2 regions of the Paenibacillus sp. GCM10027628 genome follow, and region 2 is predicted to be linked to the other one. Evidence: riboswitches for the same ligand, from Rfam matches in the RefSeq annotation. Region 2 holds a riboswitch; the other holds the start of a gene.
What was found. Region 2 has a riboswitch for cyclic di-GMP ahead of ACFQZT_RS08135 (putative bifunctional diguanylate cyclase/phosphodiesterase). Riboswitches for the same ligand answer to the same signal wherever they lie in the genome.
Positions count from the first base shown of each region.

Region 1: linked by a shared signal. The riboswitch ahead of ACFQZT_RS22460 (glycosyltransferase family 2 protein) and the one ahead of ACFQZT_RS08135 (putative bifunctional diguanylate cyclase/phosphodiesterase) in region 2 are both predicted to bind cyclic di-GMP.

Region 1 is NZ_JBHTHA010000035.1:15,624-23,622, forward strand. It holds gene ACFQZT_RS22445 (hypothetical protein) at 1-26, opposite strand, end outside; gene ACFQZT_RS22450 (hypothetical protein) at 23-1,522, opposite strand; gene ACFQZT_RS22455 (class I SAM-dependent methyltransferase) at 1,547-2,287, opposite strand; gene ACFQZT_RS22460 (glycosyltransferase family 2 protein) at 2,287-3,270, opposite strand; cyclic di-GMP riboswitch class I at 3,352-3,441, opposite strand; gene ACFQZT_RS22465 (polysaccharide deacetylase family protein) at 3,693-4,571, shown strand; gene ACFQZT_RS22470 (hypothetical protein) at 4,641-5,519, shown strand; gene ACFQZT_RS22475 (DUF3905 domain-containing protein) at 5,591-6,004, shown strand; gene ACFQZT_RS22480 (BrxA/BrxB family bacilliredoxin) at 6,130-6,567, shown strand; gene nadE (ammonia-dependent NAD(+) synthetase) at 6,706-7,515, shown strand; gene ACFQZT_RS22490 (aldo/keto reductase) at 7,895-7,999, opposite strand, start outside.
Region 2 is NZ_JBHTHA010000004.1:72,222-80,220, forward strand. It holds gene ACFQZT_RS08120 (ABC transporter permease) at 1-109, opposite strand, end outside; gene ACFQZT_RS08125 (ABC transporter ATP-binding protein) at 102-1,643, opposite strand; gene ACFQZT_RS08130 (BMP family lipoprotein) at 1,787-2,872, opposite strand; gene ACFQZT_RS08135 (putative bifunctional diguanylate cyclase/phosphodiesterase) at 3,124-4,671, opposite strand; cyclic di-GMP riboswitch class I at 4,804-4,891, opposite strand; gene ilvA (threonine ammonia-lyase IlvA) at 4,963-6,219, opposite strand; gene ACFQZT_RS08145 (S-layer homology domain-containing protein) at 6,347-7,999, opposite strand, start outside.

The DNA.
Region 1 (7,999 bases), on a different contig from region 2:
AAAAAAATGGTTTGGAGAGCTTTCATTTATAAAATCTCCATAAATCCCATACCTGGCCGAAGCTTCCTGTAAAATCAGGCTTGCCTAATTGCTGTTTCACTTCATCAAGCTCAACTGCCGATAAGGAATGGACGTTTTTTTTCGAATCCGGAGTCTGGAGAATCAGAAAGTCAGGCCGGTCCGACTGAATGACATCCATTAAATATCCGGACCGAAAGCCATTTACGGAACGTTCGAACGCTGTCCACTCGTGAACGCCTTTAGTTGCTTCCAGAATAAACGGATCAAATCGGCCATCTGCGAGAACGTCCCCGCCCCTGAACATCACATATCCGGAAGTGCCGTAATCGGATAGTACTTTTGGCCTGCCGCCGGAATTATTCTTTTGTAGAATGTAGTTCATCTCTTCGACCGGATACTTGGTTAGGGGTTGTTTATAATCCGTAAACACGTCTGCCGAAAAGTTTAACAGCAAGCCCGTTACTATCAGGGGAAGCACATATTTCAAACCGATGTAAGGTTCCAAACTCCGGAACGCTTTCGACCATTTGAACCGACCGACGATAATGGCCACAAAGTACGGAAGAAACAGGACCAAAAATAAAAACTGTTTGTAACTGGCAAGCCCGAGATACAGCATTCCGATAAAAAGCATGAGACGGAACGGCCGTTGTTTGATACTGTACATGGCAGTCAGGACAAATGTAACCACAATAATGAAAGCTATGTAATTGTTTGAAAATGAAACGGGCTTCCATTCGTCGATGATTTGCGTAAAGGGGCTTTTACTTAAGGTTAAAAAATACGTTAAGCTCTTTAACCCTCCGAAATTCGCCAACCCGCCGATAATAATGGAAATCAAAGCGACCAGATCAAATCGGTTTAGCTTTTTCTCCCATATTCTTTCCAATATTTGCATCATGAACAGGACGGCGATGACCGCCCATACGCCTGTATGAACGTTAGCGAGAATCAAAGAGAGCAGGCCGAGAACCCCGGCTTTTTTCACCGTGGCGTTCATAGAGAACCGCCTGAGCCAAACGGCGAACCAAATAACAAGACCCGCAGAAATCATTTGCGGGCGAATTTTAAAATAAGCCAGATAAATGTAGAACATGAACACAGGAAGAGCGACATAGACCAAAAAAGGGTGCATCCGAGGGAGACCCATCTCTTGTCTCGAGATCTCCATCAATCGATATAGTCCCCAAGCAAGAATGAAGACCGACAACAACGTGAATAAATGAACGCCGTTCCATTCCCATAAGCTATATAACCCTCCGACGATCCACTGGAAACCGACTTCATGAGGCACATACGGCAGGTTGCCGCCTGCAAATGTATGGATCGCCGTATGAATGACCTTGCCTTGCGTGATCATTTCCTTTCCGACTTCAATGTGCCAGAACGTATCGGGGTCTTTTCGGGAAGAATTGGCATCCATGAAAATAAATACGACAAGAAATAAAGCAGCATAGACTGCGAATACGATTCTTTGAAACTTTATCTGGTTGGAATTCATCGTTGAGGGCTCCTTCTATCCAAGCTACAACTTTTGGCCGATTGCTATGATGGAAACGCCGAACGGCATTTTTCCGTGCTTCAGGATATGTCTTTCACTGGACATTACGCTCATTAGCAGCTGATTTAGAAATCGGGAAGGCAGGGACAAATCATCCGTTTTTCGAGTAGATCTTAATTTGTTTTGCAAAATCCGAACGAGAGCAATCACTGGAAACAGCCAAGTATTAAAATAGCTCGCGTATTTCGGATGAAGATTGCAATGACTCATTTTCCTGATCAACTCGTTCAATCGGTATCTTCTTTTATGATGATGGGATTCATCGTGACTGCTCCATAAGAAAGAAAAAGCGGGGACTGTGATGAGCAGATTCCCTCCCGGTTTTAGCTTTGCAGTGAGCGCGGCGAGTGCCCCCATATCATCTTCAATATGCTCAAGCACATCCAGAAGGACGATGAGATCGAATGATTCGTCGGCAAATGGAATCTGATCCGGCAAACTGCCAATATAAACGGCTTTCCCGCTTTTGGATCTTGCAATTTCAGCTGCATCCGGCTCCATTTCGAGCCCGGTAACGTTAGGTCCCAGACTGGATAGAAAGTCAAGGTTGCCTCCGGTTCCGCAGCCTGCATCGAGGATTTGAAAGTCGGGCCCGATTGATTTCACTTGCGATCTTAAAACGGTCTCAATGATGCTGCGCCGGCTGACAAACCACCAGTGTTCATGCTCCAGACGATCCATTTTCAAGTAGATGGTTTGTTCCACTATTTGACTCCTTCCAGCCGAGGCATATCTTTGCTCTCTTCAAGGCCGGTCATATCCCTGACGAAATATAATGGACGACGCTTCGATTCGTTGTAAATACGCCCGATATACTCCCCGATAATGCCCAAAGTCGTAAGCTGGACGCCGCCGAGAAACAGAACCGCAACCATTAGCGATGGATAACCGGGTACCGGATTGCCGTTCAATAAAGTCGTAATAAACAAATAACAGGCAAACGCCATGGCGAAAAAGGAGATGGCAAAGCCCAAATAAGTTGCCGCTTGCAGCGGCATGAAACTGAAAGAAGTGATTCCTTCCAGGGCAAAATTCCACAGCTTCCAGTAGTTGAACTTGGTTTTACCGGCAAATCGGGGCTCTCTCCGGTAGGAAATGCTTGTCTGACGGAATCCGACCCAACTGAATAGCCCCTTCATGAACCGGTGCTGCTCGCGAAGTTCTTTTAATGCATTCACTACTTTGCGGGACATTAATCGGAAATCGCCCGTATCCTGCGGAATGGGGATAGGGGTCAGCCTTTTGATAAATCTATAAAATAAATGCGCCGTGATCTTCTTCAGCGAACTTTCCCCATCCCGCTGAGTACGTGTGGCATAGACCACGTCATAGCCTTCTTCCCATTTGGCGAGCAGTTCCGGGATGACTTCCGGCGGATCCTGCAAATCTGCGTCAATCGGAATAACGGCTTCGCCGCGGCAATTGTCTAGGCCGGCCGTCAATGCGATTTCTTTCCCGAAATTCCGGGAAAGATCAATAATTTTAATGCGATGATCCTTCTCGCAAATACCGTGGAGCTGCTCCAAAGTATCATCCTTGCTTCCATCATTAATGAACACCACTTCATAACCGTAACCGGTTTGATTCATAACGCGTGTGACTCTAAAATAAAATTCCATGATGTTGGAGCTTTCGTTAAAAACAGGAACAATGATGGAAACCATAGGTTCTTTCACCGTTTTTCGCATACTAGCAACCCCGCTATTCATCATGTAATGGTAAATAAAAAAAGCCCCTTTTACCGAAAAAAGGGGCAAGAACTCCCGCACCTTGGTAACTGGCTGGCATAGCGCCTTATTGGCACCTTAGCCCCTGTAGCTTTGCGTCACCGGCTTTGACCGGGTTTGCCTTTTTCAACTTTTGCGAAGATTATCGTTCGAATTATAATATAGTCCCATCATAATGCATGTCCGATTTCTGCAATATCCGACAGAAAGATTATTTTGGAAGATATCGATCATAGCATAAAGAACTAATTGGTCGGATATGAATAGATCGCGAGGAGCAGCTGAACTAGGACTTATTTCTATAAAGTACCAATGCTTCAAAAAGCAGAGAAAGCCATAATAAGGGCATCATGTGGTTTGCATGCCAATGAGGGGGACTTGTTATGAGCAATTCTATGGTACAAGTAAGGACTGCGGCGTTTATTGGCATGATCTGCGTAATGATATCCGGCTGCAGTGCGAAAGTTTATCCCAACCATGCATCAGAGAAAACTCCGGAACCTGCGCCCTATGTGCAAGCCAATAAGCACTCAACTTCCGATGATTCCATCGTGGAAACGCAGCATTTCTACACGGGACCTCGAAAATTGAAGGTTGAGGCTTCCACCCGTGATGCCCGATCCGAAAATAAAACTGCCTACCTGACCTTCGACGACGGTCCATCTCAGAGCACGGCGAAGATTTTGAGCATTTTAAAAAGCTTCGGCATTCCCGCCACCTTTTTCGTGGTAGGGACGGACACCATTGAAGGAAGAGCACTGTACAAACGAATCGCAGCTGAAGGCCATGCGCTTGGCAATCATACATACTCACACAATTACAACACCATATATAAATCGCCGGAAGCGTTTCGCAGAGACGTCCGTAAGCTGGATCAGCTTTTGGAAGAAACCGTGGGCTATCGCCCGGATATCCTTCGCTTTCCAGGAGGTTCTAACAACCATCTCAGCTGGAAGCCCGGCGGCAGAGGTATTATGAGCAAGGTGGCTAGGGCGATGAAGGAGGACGGCTACCAATATTTTGACTGGAATGTAAGCTCCACGGATGCAGCTGCCCCGGTTCAAGACAGGAACATGATCATTGATTCCGTACTCGGCGCTAGCCGGGGAAAACAAAAAATCATTGTCCTTATGCACGACAATAGTTTTAAAACAACGACCGTTGAGGCGCTTCCCATCGTGATCAAAAGGCTGCAAGCAGCCGGGTTCCGGTTCGATAAGCTGACGAAATCCTCGTTCACTTTTCAATTTTTGACGCCATGAAGGTTGTTCGCTTGCCTCTCATCGTTTACCATAAACGTAAGGTCCAAAAGGAGAGGCAGGAGTTGCTGTATGCCGGATGTGTTACGATTAGGACCGCTGCAACTGCAGGGTCAATTGCTTACGTTGCTTCTCGCTTGTATTGTTGGCTATTGGCTGACCAGGAGGCTAGTGCGGAAGCTGAAGAGCGATAGAGGAGTTGCTTATCCCATCGATGATGTTGTCTTTAATGGCGGCGTTATTATACTGCTCTTCTGGAAGTTTGGCGTCATACTGACTCAGCCATCCTTGCTTTGGAAGCAGCCGGGGAAGCTGTTGTTGGTGTCCGGTTCCAGCGCCGAGCTGCTAACAGGGTTGTTAGTTGCTCTCATCTATGCTCTTTTTCAGCTGCGCAAGCATCAAATTCCGATCTTCCTGCTGTTGGATGTTCTCGCCTGCGGCCTCACAGGGGCTGTGTTGCTATATGCTTCGCTAGTACAGGAATATGGAAGTCCGACCTCGCTGCCGTGGGGGATCGGTGCCCAAGGGACTACGGGCAGGTTCCATCCTTATTACCAATATTTTGCGTTACTGCTCGTTCCCTTATGGATTTGGCAGCTTAAACGTTCAAGCGTGCACGCCCCTGGATCAGGCAAGCTCCTCAAATACACATCGCTTTATGTGGGCGGCGCCGGCATGTTGGCCAGTTTCTTCGCCCAATCCGTCCCAACCCCGATCTATCTAAGCTGGGCACAGCTTTTGTTCCTGACTATGCTCATCATCGGAATGCTTCTCCCGCGGTTGGCACATAATACAAACAGAAGGGAGCTGAGCTACATGAGCCAAAATGATTCAAAAGAACAAATCAAACAAGATCAGCAAAACAAAGAGCGCCAAAAAAGCTCGCCTGCCTCTGGCAAAGAAGGCTTTGTCGATAAAAAACTGGACGGTCCGAACCGGCCTTCCACATAAGCTAATCTAATACCCCACAAAGTGACCCCAAGCTCCGGAGCAGGGGGCCCAATTGAACATGGAGGTACACCATGAGCGACCAAAATCAAAGCAATCAGACCAAGTCTGCTCAGCAAGGCGATCTGGATCCGTTCGAGATTAACTTTCTTCCTCAATTTAAGGAAGGGCGCGGTCCGCATCAGCCCTTTGTGAATGAGCATGGCGTCGTCATCGGCGATCATAATTATGAGTCTGAGAACTCACCGCTCGAACAGTGGACGGCGGACACAGACCCTGATGTCATGGCCGGGGATGAGTGGGTTCATCCTTACAAGGACATTGGATTTCAAACCGCGGAGAACCGGGATCTTTTTGAGAAGGGCGTCCCCCCGCAAAGCGGAATCTTCATGCATCCGGATAAAGACGTTGCGTATGAGTACGATCTGGGACAATCGGATCCGGGCCAAGCAGCCATCGATAAGCCAAAAGATGAGGCGGAAGCATAGCTTTCGTCTTCTTCCTTTTTGTGGACTTTGGTTACTTTGCGCTTTGCTTTCCTAGCTGACGGATGTATAATAATGATAAAGATTATTATTTTCTATTAACTATAAAATCCTAAGGGGTGGAACATATGGCAATGTCCTTTGATTCTTACATGAAAGATATGGTTAAACCGATGAGAGAGGATTTGACTCGTCTCGGTATCACGGAGCTTCTGACGCCGGAGCAAGTGGAGCAAGCGATTGAAAGCTCCAAAGATGGCACGATGCTGCTTGTGATCAACTCCGTTTGCGGTTGCGCAGCAGGCCAATGCCGTCCGGGCGTAGCCAAAGCGCTGCAAAATGACGTACTGCCTACGTACACTTACACCGTGTTCGCGGGTCAAGAGAAGGATGCAACGGCTAAAGCGCGCGAATATTTGGCGCCATACCCGCCATCATCCCCGTCCATTGCATTGTTCAAAAACGGTGAGCTGGCGCACTTCATCCAACGTCACCAAATTGAAGACCGCTCTGCTGATATGATCGCCGGCGATTTGATCGGCGCTTTTAACGAATATTGCAAATAAGAGAATGTGATCGATCCCCGTTGCTTGCAGCGGGGTTATTTTTTTGAGTGCAAGCCTTTGAATTTTCAACGGCTAAAGTCTATACTAATCCTTAAAGAATGAGATAGTTCGATTACGAGAGAAAAGGTGGAGAGATGCATGAGCCTGCAACAGGAAATTATCGCTAAGCTCGGCGTGAAGCCGGAAATTGATGTGGACGCGGAGATTCGCAAGCGTGTGGATTTTCTTAAGGATTATGTGCGAAAAGCAGGCGCCAAAGGCCTGTTGATCGCGATTAGCGGAGGCATCGATAGCGCCGTAACGACGGGGCTTTGCAAGAAGGCAACGGATGAGCTTACGGCAGAAACCGGAACCGAATACAAGACAGTCGGCGTATTCCAGCCTTACGGCGAGCAAGTCGATATCGAAGACAGCTACGCCACGGCCAAAGCCTTCGATTTGAAATATCAAATCGAGAACAACATCCAGGAAGCCGTCGATGAAATTGCGATCGAAGTCGAATACGGACTTAAACATATCGGCGTTCACCAGCATGTCAGCCGCGGCGGCAAAGGCAACATCAAAGCGCGTACGCGTATGGTGATGCAGTATGCGCTAGCTTTTGAACTTGGGCTGATCGTCGTGGGCACTGACCACGCTTCCGAAGCGATCACCGGCTTCTTCACCAAATATGGCGACGGTGCCGTGGACATCACACCGCTGAGCACGTTGAACAAGCGCCAAGTGCGCTCGCTTGCTGCGAAGTTAGGCGTTCCGCAGAGCGTTCTCGATAAGGCGCCGACCGCCGGCCTATGGGAAGGCCAAACCGATGAGAGCGAGCTCGGCATTACATACGGCGACAACAGCGATTATCTCGAAGGCAAGCAAATCGACCCTGCCGTTCAAGAGAAGCTGGAAAAGCAATATTTGAAAACAGAGCACAAACGCGCGCCGATTCCGGGCATTTAACCACATAAATTATAAAAAGGCTGAAAGCTTCTCCTCGGAAGAGGGGGCTTCAGCCTTTTTTTGTATGCAAGGATATAGACACAAGCCAGTTGCAGATGTACCCTGCTTGAGCGGAACTACAGGACGCTATTTCTCCAAAAGATCCCTTGGAGCACGAGATGCGGAACTACAATCATCTATTTCGCAAATTGGAGCCAGAGGAGCACAATTTCGTGGAAATAAGGTACTGACGTTCCGCGAACTACCAACTTTAGCCCAAATTGTCGGCAATAGCGAGTTATAATTCCGTTCGCGGTGGAAAGGTTTCGAAGGAAGACGCCAAGACTGGCCGGGTATGGTGTTTTAAGACCGTTCTATTGACCTGATTTTGGTCAAGCGCCTACGGCACCTGGTGCCCGCGCGACTTCGCATAAAGCGCATACCACTCTTCGCGGCTCATCAGCTCGGATTGGCGAACCGCATCCTGGCAGGCGAGCACGCGCGC
Region 2 (7,999 bases):
TATACCCTCCGGCAAGCATGACGAGCCCTCCGAATATTAAACCGAGTATAATCGCTACAATCGGATTGACCGCTGATTCACTTGTAAAAATTCTGGCGACCTTATTCATGAGCAGCTCCCTTCCCAGTGCGCTTACTACCGGCCATCAGCAGCCCGATCTCCTGATCATTTGTTTCTTGCGGCAGTACCTCTCCCACAATCTGTCCTTCGTAGATGACCGCAATTCGGTCAGACACGTTCATAATCTCGTCCAATTCAAAAGAAATCAACAGCACCGCTTTGCCTTTGTTCCGCTGCTCGATCAATTGACGATGCACGAACTCAATCGCTCCAACGTCCAATCCGCGTGTAGGCTGCGCGGCGATCAAAAGGTTCGGGTTCTTGTAGATTTCCCTGGCAATGATCGCTTTTTGCTGATTGCCTCCTGACAAGGAACGCGCCTTGTTATAGATACTTGGCGTTCTAACGTCAAACTGCTTAATCAGCGCCTCGGCATGGCGATCGATCGCCTCGTAGTTCAAGAATCCGCCTCGGTTATATTCAGGGTGAAAATACGTTTCCAACACCATGTTTTCGCTCATTGAGAAATCCAAAACCAATCCATGCTTGTGGCGATCTTCCGGAATATGGGATAAGCCCGCTTCCGAAATCTCCCTTGGCGAATGGTTCGTAATGTTATTGCCCATCAGCAGAACGCGCCCGCTATCCACTGAACGCAAGCCGGTTAAAGCCTCAATCAGCTCGCTTTGTCCATTGCCGTCCACACCGGCGATGCCGAGAATTTCTCCGGCTTTCACCTCAAAGTTAAGCCCCTTCAATGCAGGTAACCCTTGTTGATTACGCGCTACAAGATCCTGGACCTGAAGAACAGGTTCGCCCAGCTTCGCTTCCTGCTTGACTACCTTAAACGATACATCGCGTCCGACCATCTTTTCCGCCAAAATCTGCGGATTGGCCGTGGACGTCGAAAGTGTGTCGATAACCTTGCCCCGGCGAATGATCGTCACGGTATCGGCAATCTCCATAATCTCCTTGAGCTTATGGGTAATGAGGATAATCGACTTGCCCTCTTTAACCAGATTGCGCATGATTTCGATAAGTTCGCTGATTTCCTGCGGCGTTAGAACAGCAGTAGGCTCATCAAAAATGAGAATGTCCGCACCGCGATACAGCGTTTTCAAGATTTCCACACGCTGTTGCATACCAACGGAAATATCCTCGATTTTCGCTTTCGGATCGACGCGGAGACCGTACTGTTCGGACAGCTTGCGTACCTTCTCTTGCGCGGTGCGGAAGTCCACGTTAATGCCTTTTTTGGGCTCCATGCCTAAAATAATATTTTCGGTCACGGTAAAAGGTTGAACGAGCTTGAAATGCTGATGCACCATGCCGATCCCAAGATCAATAGCACGGTTCGGACTGTCGATGTTGACTTCTTTGCCATGCACCTTGATGAAACCTTCATCAGGCTGATACAAGCCGAACAAGATGTTCATTAATGTTGATTTGCCGGCGCCATTCTCACCAAGAAGGGCATGAATCTCGCCTTTTTTGAGCTTTAGGCTGATCGAATCGTTGGCGACAATGCCAGGGAATCGCTTCGTAATGTTGCTCAGCTCAACAACAGGGGTTAATTCACTCATCAGATCACCCTACGGATCAATTTTTAGATGTATGTTCCAAAAAAACCTCTTCTAACTAAAGAACAAGGCTAGTTTATGCAACTAGCCTTGTTTCTACTAAAACACGCTTAGTGTTACTTTGCTTCTGTGCGATATGGCAACAATTATGGTGCTGGAGTTTCAGGTACTTTGATTTCGCCGCTGATGATTTTCGCTTTGTACTCATCCACTTTTTTCAAGATGTCTGCAGTTACGTTTTTCTTGGATGTGTCAGGAAGACCTACGCCATCATCTTTAAGCCCAAGAACAACCGTTTTGCCACCTTGGAATTTGTTGTCGATGATATCTTTGGATACGCGAGTAACCGCTTGGTCAACGCGTTTCATCATGGAAGTCAGTGTTACATCGTCACCAAATTCTAGGGATTGGTCTTTATCTACACCGATAACCCATACTTTTTTACCGTTTTTAGCGCGGTCTTTGGCTTCGTTAAATACACCGTTACCTGTGGAACCCGCGGCATGGAAAATAATGTCAGCGCCATCGTTGTAGATCGTTGCTGCCGCTGCTTTACCAAGGTCAGGCTTGTCGAATGCGCCTGTGTAGTTGATTTGAATTTTCGCGTTAGGATTAACAGCTTTAACCCCTGCTACGAAACCAGCTTCAAAACGTTTGATAACCGGGATGTCGATACCGCCGACAAAACCGATTTTGTTCGTTTTCGTTGTCAGACCTGCTACCACACCAACGAGGTAGGAGCCTTCTTGCTCGGAGAAAGTAACGGACTCTACGTTAGGAGCGTCAACCACGTTATCGATAATCGCCAATTTAGCGTTAGGGTTTTGCGTTGCTACTGTTTTCAACGAGTCACCCATCAAGAAACCGATACCCCAAGTCAAGTTGTATCCGTCTTTAACGAATTTGTTCAAGTTCGGCGTGTAGTCCGCATCGCTTTTGCTTTCGAGGTTTTTCACATTAACGCCCGTTTGTTTCTCAAGGGCTTTCAAACCTTCCCAAGCGCTTTGGTTAAAGGATTTATCGTTTACACCACCGATATCCGTAACCATACCGATTTTGAAATCTTTGCCGCTGTTATTGCTAGGAGCTGTCGATGCTGCAGCAGTTGCTGCCGCGGTAGCTCCTGGAGTTGCTGATGCTGCAGGCTTAGTTTCGTCTTTCTTCGCGCAACCTGTGAGCGCCATTGCCGTAACCGTTACAGCCATAAGAGCTGTAGAAAGCACTTTCTTCATTGTTTTTACCCCCATCATATTAATTTTACCTTTACCATGGAGTTCCACATTGTAGTATGACCACGATAAACGAAATTATGTAAGACCTTGCATGTACAATTGTAACATTAAAAGGCCTAGGAGAAAAGTAGGTTCCCCTAGGAATATCATAATTCGTGACGTCATACAAGCCGGCATATTTCGTTTGTCATTCTCAACAATATAGGTTCCAAGCACCAAGTATTTATTATACTACCTGTGGTCAATAAAATCTACGTGGCCACTTGGACGACATTTTCTTTCATTAGCTTTAGGAACTCCGTAGGATGTAAAGGTCCGCCGAACAGTTCCCCTTGTACTTCCGTGCACTGCAAATGCTGCAAATGCTCCAATTGCGCTTTCGTTTCAACACCTTTGGCGATCAGATTCAGCCCCAAACGATGGGCCATTCGAATAATGGCCGCAGCTAACGCCTGATTCTCGTCATCGTCGGGAAGATCCCTCACCAACGCGCTATCGAGCTTCACGCTGTCCATCGGCATTCCCTCCATACCGGAACGCGTAAACAATCCGATGCACAAATCGTCCATTGCAACGCGGACTCCCAGTGCTTTTAATTGCCTTAGCTTCTCCCCCGCCTCTTGAACGCTGGAAGTAGAAATACTTTCTGTCAGATCGATTTCAACACGTTTTGGGTCCATACCCGTTTCTTTCAAAATGGCATCCAGCTTATCGATAAGAAACGGATCTTCGAATTGAACAGAAGTGATGCCGACTGTCAATCGGAGCGGCGGATAGCCGGAATCCTGCCAGCTTCTCACCTGCATGCAGGCGTTGCGCAGCATCCAATGGCCTATAGGGATCATAAGGCCGGTTTCGTCAGCGATCTTTCTCCAATTCAGACCGTATACAGATTGAGGCCCCCCCTTGCTCCAAGAAAGTACGGCCTCCACGCCTTTTAGTTCTCTTGTTGCCAATTCATATTGAGGCTGATACCGCAATTCAAAATGTTCATGCTGCAGCGATAACCGCAGCTCTTTTTCCAAATATGCTTTGCCTGCCAGCATTGCATCGATATCTGAGGCGTAGAATTGGAAGTGATTGTGCCCCCGCTCCTTTGCCGCGTACATCGCTTCATCCGCCCGTTCCATGAGCTGCTCCGGCGTATCGCCGTCCATCGGATATAAGGCAATCCCCATACTCGCTGTCACCGATACAGGCGTACCCTCGAGAATAAAAGGCTCCTCCAACTCCGCTTGAATGCGGGCCGCTACAACTCTAACATCTTCGGGCTTCGCCATATATTCCAGCAAAATGGTGAATTCGTCCCCGCCTTGCCGAAACACCGTGTCAGCTCCCCGTAAGCAGCTTACCAAGCGCTGGCCCGCCTGCCGGATCAATTGATCGCCGCAAGCATGACCCAGAGTATCGTTCACGCCTTTGAAGCGGTCCATATCCAGGAACATCACCGCCACCAGCTGCTCGCGACGCTTTGCTTGCAGCAGTGCGCGTTCCAGACGATCCTGGAACAGCCGACGGTTCGGCAAGCCGGTCAAGGCGTCATGGTAGGCCATATGTGTCATTTCATTCATTTGCTCTTCAACCTGCTGCTTTGTTTTCAATAACAAACGCACGCGAAAAGCAATGAGCAAGCAAATGACGACTTGAACCGTTAGCGCGATCAGCACACGAGGTTGAAATGAAAATGAAGCGGCTGCAAGCAGATTAACCGTCAACAAACAGACGCTAAATAAGCCGATATATGCCCAAACATATACTTTCATATGCTGCGCCCATTTTGAAGACTTTATGCCCTTCATGCTTGGATCCTCCTAAATTTAGTAAAACTTTCTCGTAAGCATTGGCTGCGTTTTCAACAAGCCAAAATAAAAAGCTATTCCGAAGCGGAATAGCCGTTAGGTGTACTAGCTGCATAGGTAGAATTGTGACCTCTCGGCAGCCCAGCCATCATAGTTGCAAAGCAACGTTAGATCTGAGGCTTTGCGCCCTTATCTTTCGACAAGTTTGCCTTTTGAGAAATATGGATATGGAAATTTTTGTAGCTCATTTACTATAGCATATTCATAGGTGGTTGGCTAATAGATTCTAGTTTAAATCAACAAATTAAATAGCTTCGGATCCTTATTAATTTCGATGTAACCATAATCTTTTCGAGAGAGACGTTCGATCAGCCCGTCGTAGTCGTCCTTGTTTTTGAGCTCGATTCCGACCAGTGCCGGAGCGTCGTCCCGGTTATTTTTCTTCGTGTACTCGAATCGGGTGATATCGTCGGTCGGCCCCAACACTTCCTCGAGAAATTCACGCAAAGCCCCTGCCCGCTGAGGGAAATTGAGGATAAAATAGTGCTTCAACCCTTCATAGATAAGCGATCTCTCTTTGATCACCTGCATCCGCTCGATATCGTTGTTGCCGCCGCTAATGATGCAGACCACATTCTTGCCGCGTATTTGCTCCCGATAGGCATCCAGCGCCGCAACCGGCAAAGCGCCTGCAGGCTCGATGACGATGGCATTGTTGTTATACAGTTCAAGAATCGTGGTGCACTCCTTGCCGGAAGGAATGACTACAATATCCTCAAGCGCGTCTTTGCAAATGTCAAAAGTGAGCTGGCCCACTTGCTTCACAGCCGCACCGTCGACGAACTTGTCGATCGTGGACAATGTTACAACATGTCCCTGGCGAAGCGATTCGGACATGCTGTCGGCCCCCTCGGGCTCAGCGCCAACGATTCGCGTTTGCGGGGAAACGCTCTTTACAAACGTAGATACACCCGCTACCAGACCGCCGCCGCCAATCGTCGCGAAGATATAGTCCGGGCTCTCGGGCATTTGATTCATAATCTCAAGCCCTACGGTGCCTTGGCCGGCAATCGTGCGAACATCGTCAAACGGATGAATGAACACTTTGTTTTCCTTTTCGCAATAAGCTTTGGCTTGCGCCGAGGAGTCGTCGAACGTATCACCTGTCAGGATCACCTCGACAAACGAGCCTCCGAACAGCTTCACCTGGGATATTTTTTGACGGGGCGTCGTGGTCGGCATAAAAATTTTGCCCTCGATACCGAGCTGCTTACAGGAGTAAGCCACACCCTGCGCGTGATTCCCCGCGCTTGCGCAAACAACGCCCGCCTCGCGCTCTTCCGGAGATAAGCTTTGAATCACATTGTAAGCTCCGCGAATTTTAAAAGACCGTACGACCTGCATATCTTCACGTTTGAGATAAACGTTGCATTCATATAAATTGGACAGAAGCTCATTACGCTGCAAAGGCGATGGCTCGATCACACGGCTAAGCACGTGATTCGCTTTGATGATATCTTCCAAGCCTACTCTCGTGGACACACTCATACACTCTGACTCCTTTTCCTAGCTACGCTAATACCAAGTTTTAAAGAATATTGTAGCATATCTGAGGCTTTAGAGCGCAGTGGAAAAAAAATAATGCATGCCGCCGAAGCGGCATGCCCAGGAGTCCTTAATAATAGAAGCGTGGTGACCGGTCTTGCAGCTCTGCCCGCTTCTGCAGGAAGCGGTAGAATGCGCTGGCCGCCTGCGCCTTGGATACTTCTTGCTGCGGCTCGAATTTATCGCCGCTGAGCGACATAATGTTAAGACCGAGCACGATGGCCGCATCGCCAACATTTTTCAGCTTGGACGCATCCGCAAAGTTCGTATTGAAGATGCCGTCGAACTTCGTCAAGCTCTTGTAACCAAGCGCCTTCACGATGAGCTGAGCCATCTCTTCGCGATTCATTTTGGCTTCCGGATTAAAATCTGCGCCGGGATCGAGCAGTCCCCGATCGACGGCATTTTCCACATAAGCGAAGTAGGCGGAGGTAGCGGCTACGTCGGCGAAAGAAGCTTTACGCTCCGCTCCGTAATAAATGCCTCCATTACCGCCGTTCATGGCGATGACAAGCATTTTGATCAATTCTCCGCGCGTTATCGTCTGATCGGGATTTACTTTGCCGTCTTTCACGTCCAGTGCTTGATAATCCAGCATTAGCTGAAGCTCATTGCGAGCCCAGTGATTGTCGATGTCGTCGACTTTCACTTTTTCCAGAGAGATCACTTCGCCGGTATTTGCATTCTTCCATTGGCCGGACTCAGCGTCTAACAAGAACGCTTCACGCGTGTACTTTGGTTCTAGCGAATAGACAAGCTTGGCTTCCAGCTTCTCGCCCGCTGTACCCACAGCAGCGGTTGGCGCAATCTTGCCGGCTGCAACCATGACATTATATTTTTCAATCGGCATCCCATAGATCGGTCCATTGCCTGCAAGCACATAATTCAGCTTAATATTGTACTGGGAAAGGAGAATATCTTTGGCTTTATCGACGGCCAGCACTTCAGGCTTCGTCTTCGGATACGGCAGATCGCTGATCGAGAAATGGAAGTTCATGATCTGGCCATTGGTCCGATCGATGCTCACACCCACGTTCTCATTCCCGGCCGAGATGCCGTCGATGACGCGTTTGAATTGAATGTCCCAGTTGCGCATATGCTTCAGCTGCTCTTCCGAATAGTTTTTAGCCGACGGCATGTTCAGCACCAGCTGGTCCGTATAGGCGGGCAGATGTTTTTTCACAAAATTAACGGCCGCCGTCTTCGCATCGTCCAATGAAACTTTGCCTTCAATTTCCTTTTCAGAATCTGGCCCATAAGGGATGTAGCTGTTGAAGTTCAGAATCTCGCCCGTTTTGCTATTCACACTGGCCCAGGCGCCGCCGCCCCCGATTTTACTCTTCGAATCCTTGTCAGCCGGCTGGCTCCAGTTCAAATTCCAGGTTGATTCCGTTTCTCCGCTATCCGGATTCGTGGACTCATTATAGGAAGCTTCCTGCAGTTTATAATCCGTAGAGAGGTTAAAAGCGCTCACTACCTTCTCTGCGGCTTGCTCCTTGGTTAAATTCAGTGTTGCCGAAGGTTTCTCCGCCAGCGGTTTATCGCTCAGAGGCTTCTCTCCATCGGCTGCAGGCGCAGAACCCATTCCAGGATTCCATAACTCTCCGCTTACCGCATTCAACGAAAAAGGGTCCACTGTGTAAGAGGTGATCGGCGTCTTTTTCCCTTTCATTCCATAAGGAATCTGGTATAGCAAGTACAAATTGGACTTGTCATGGAACAA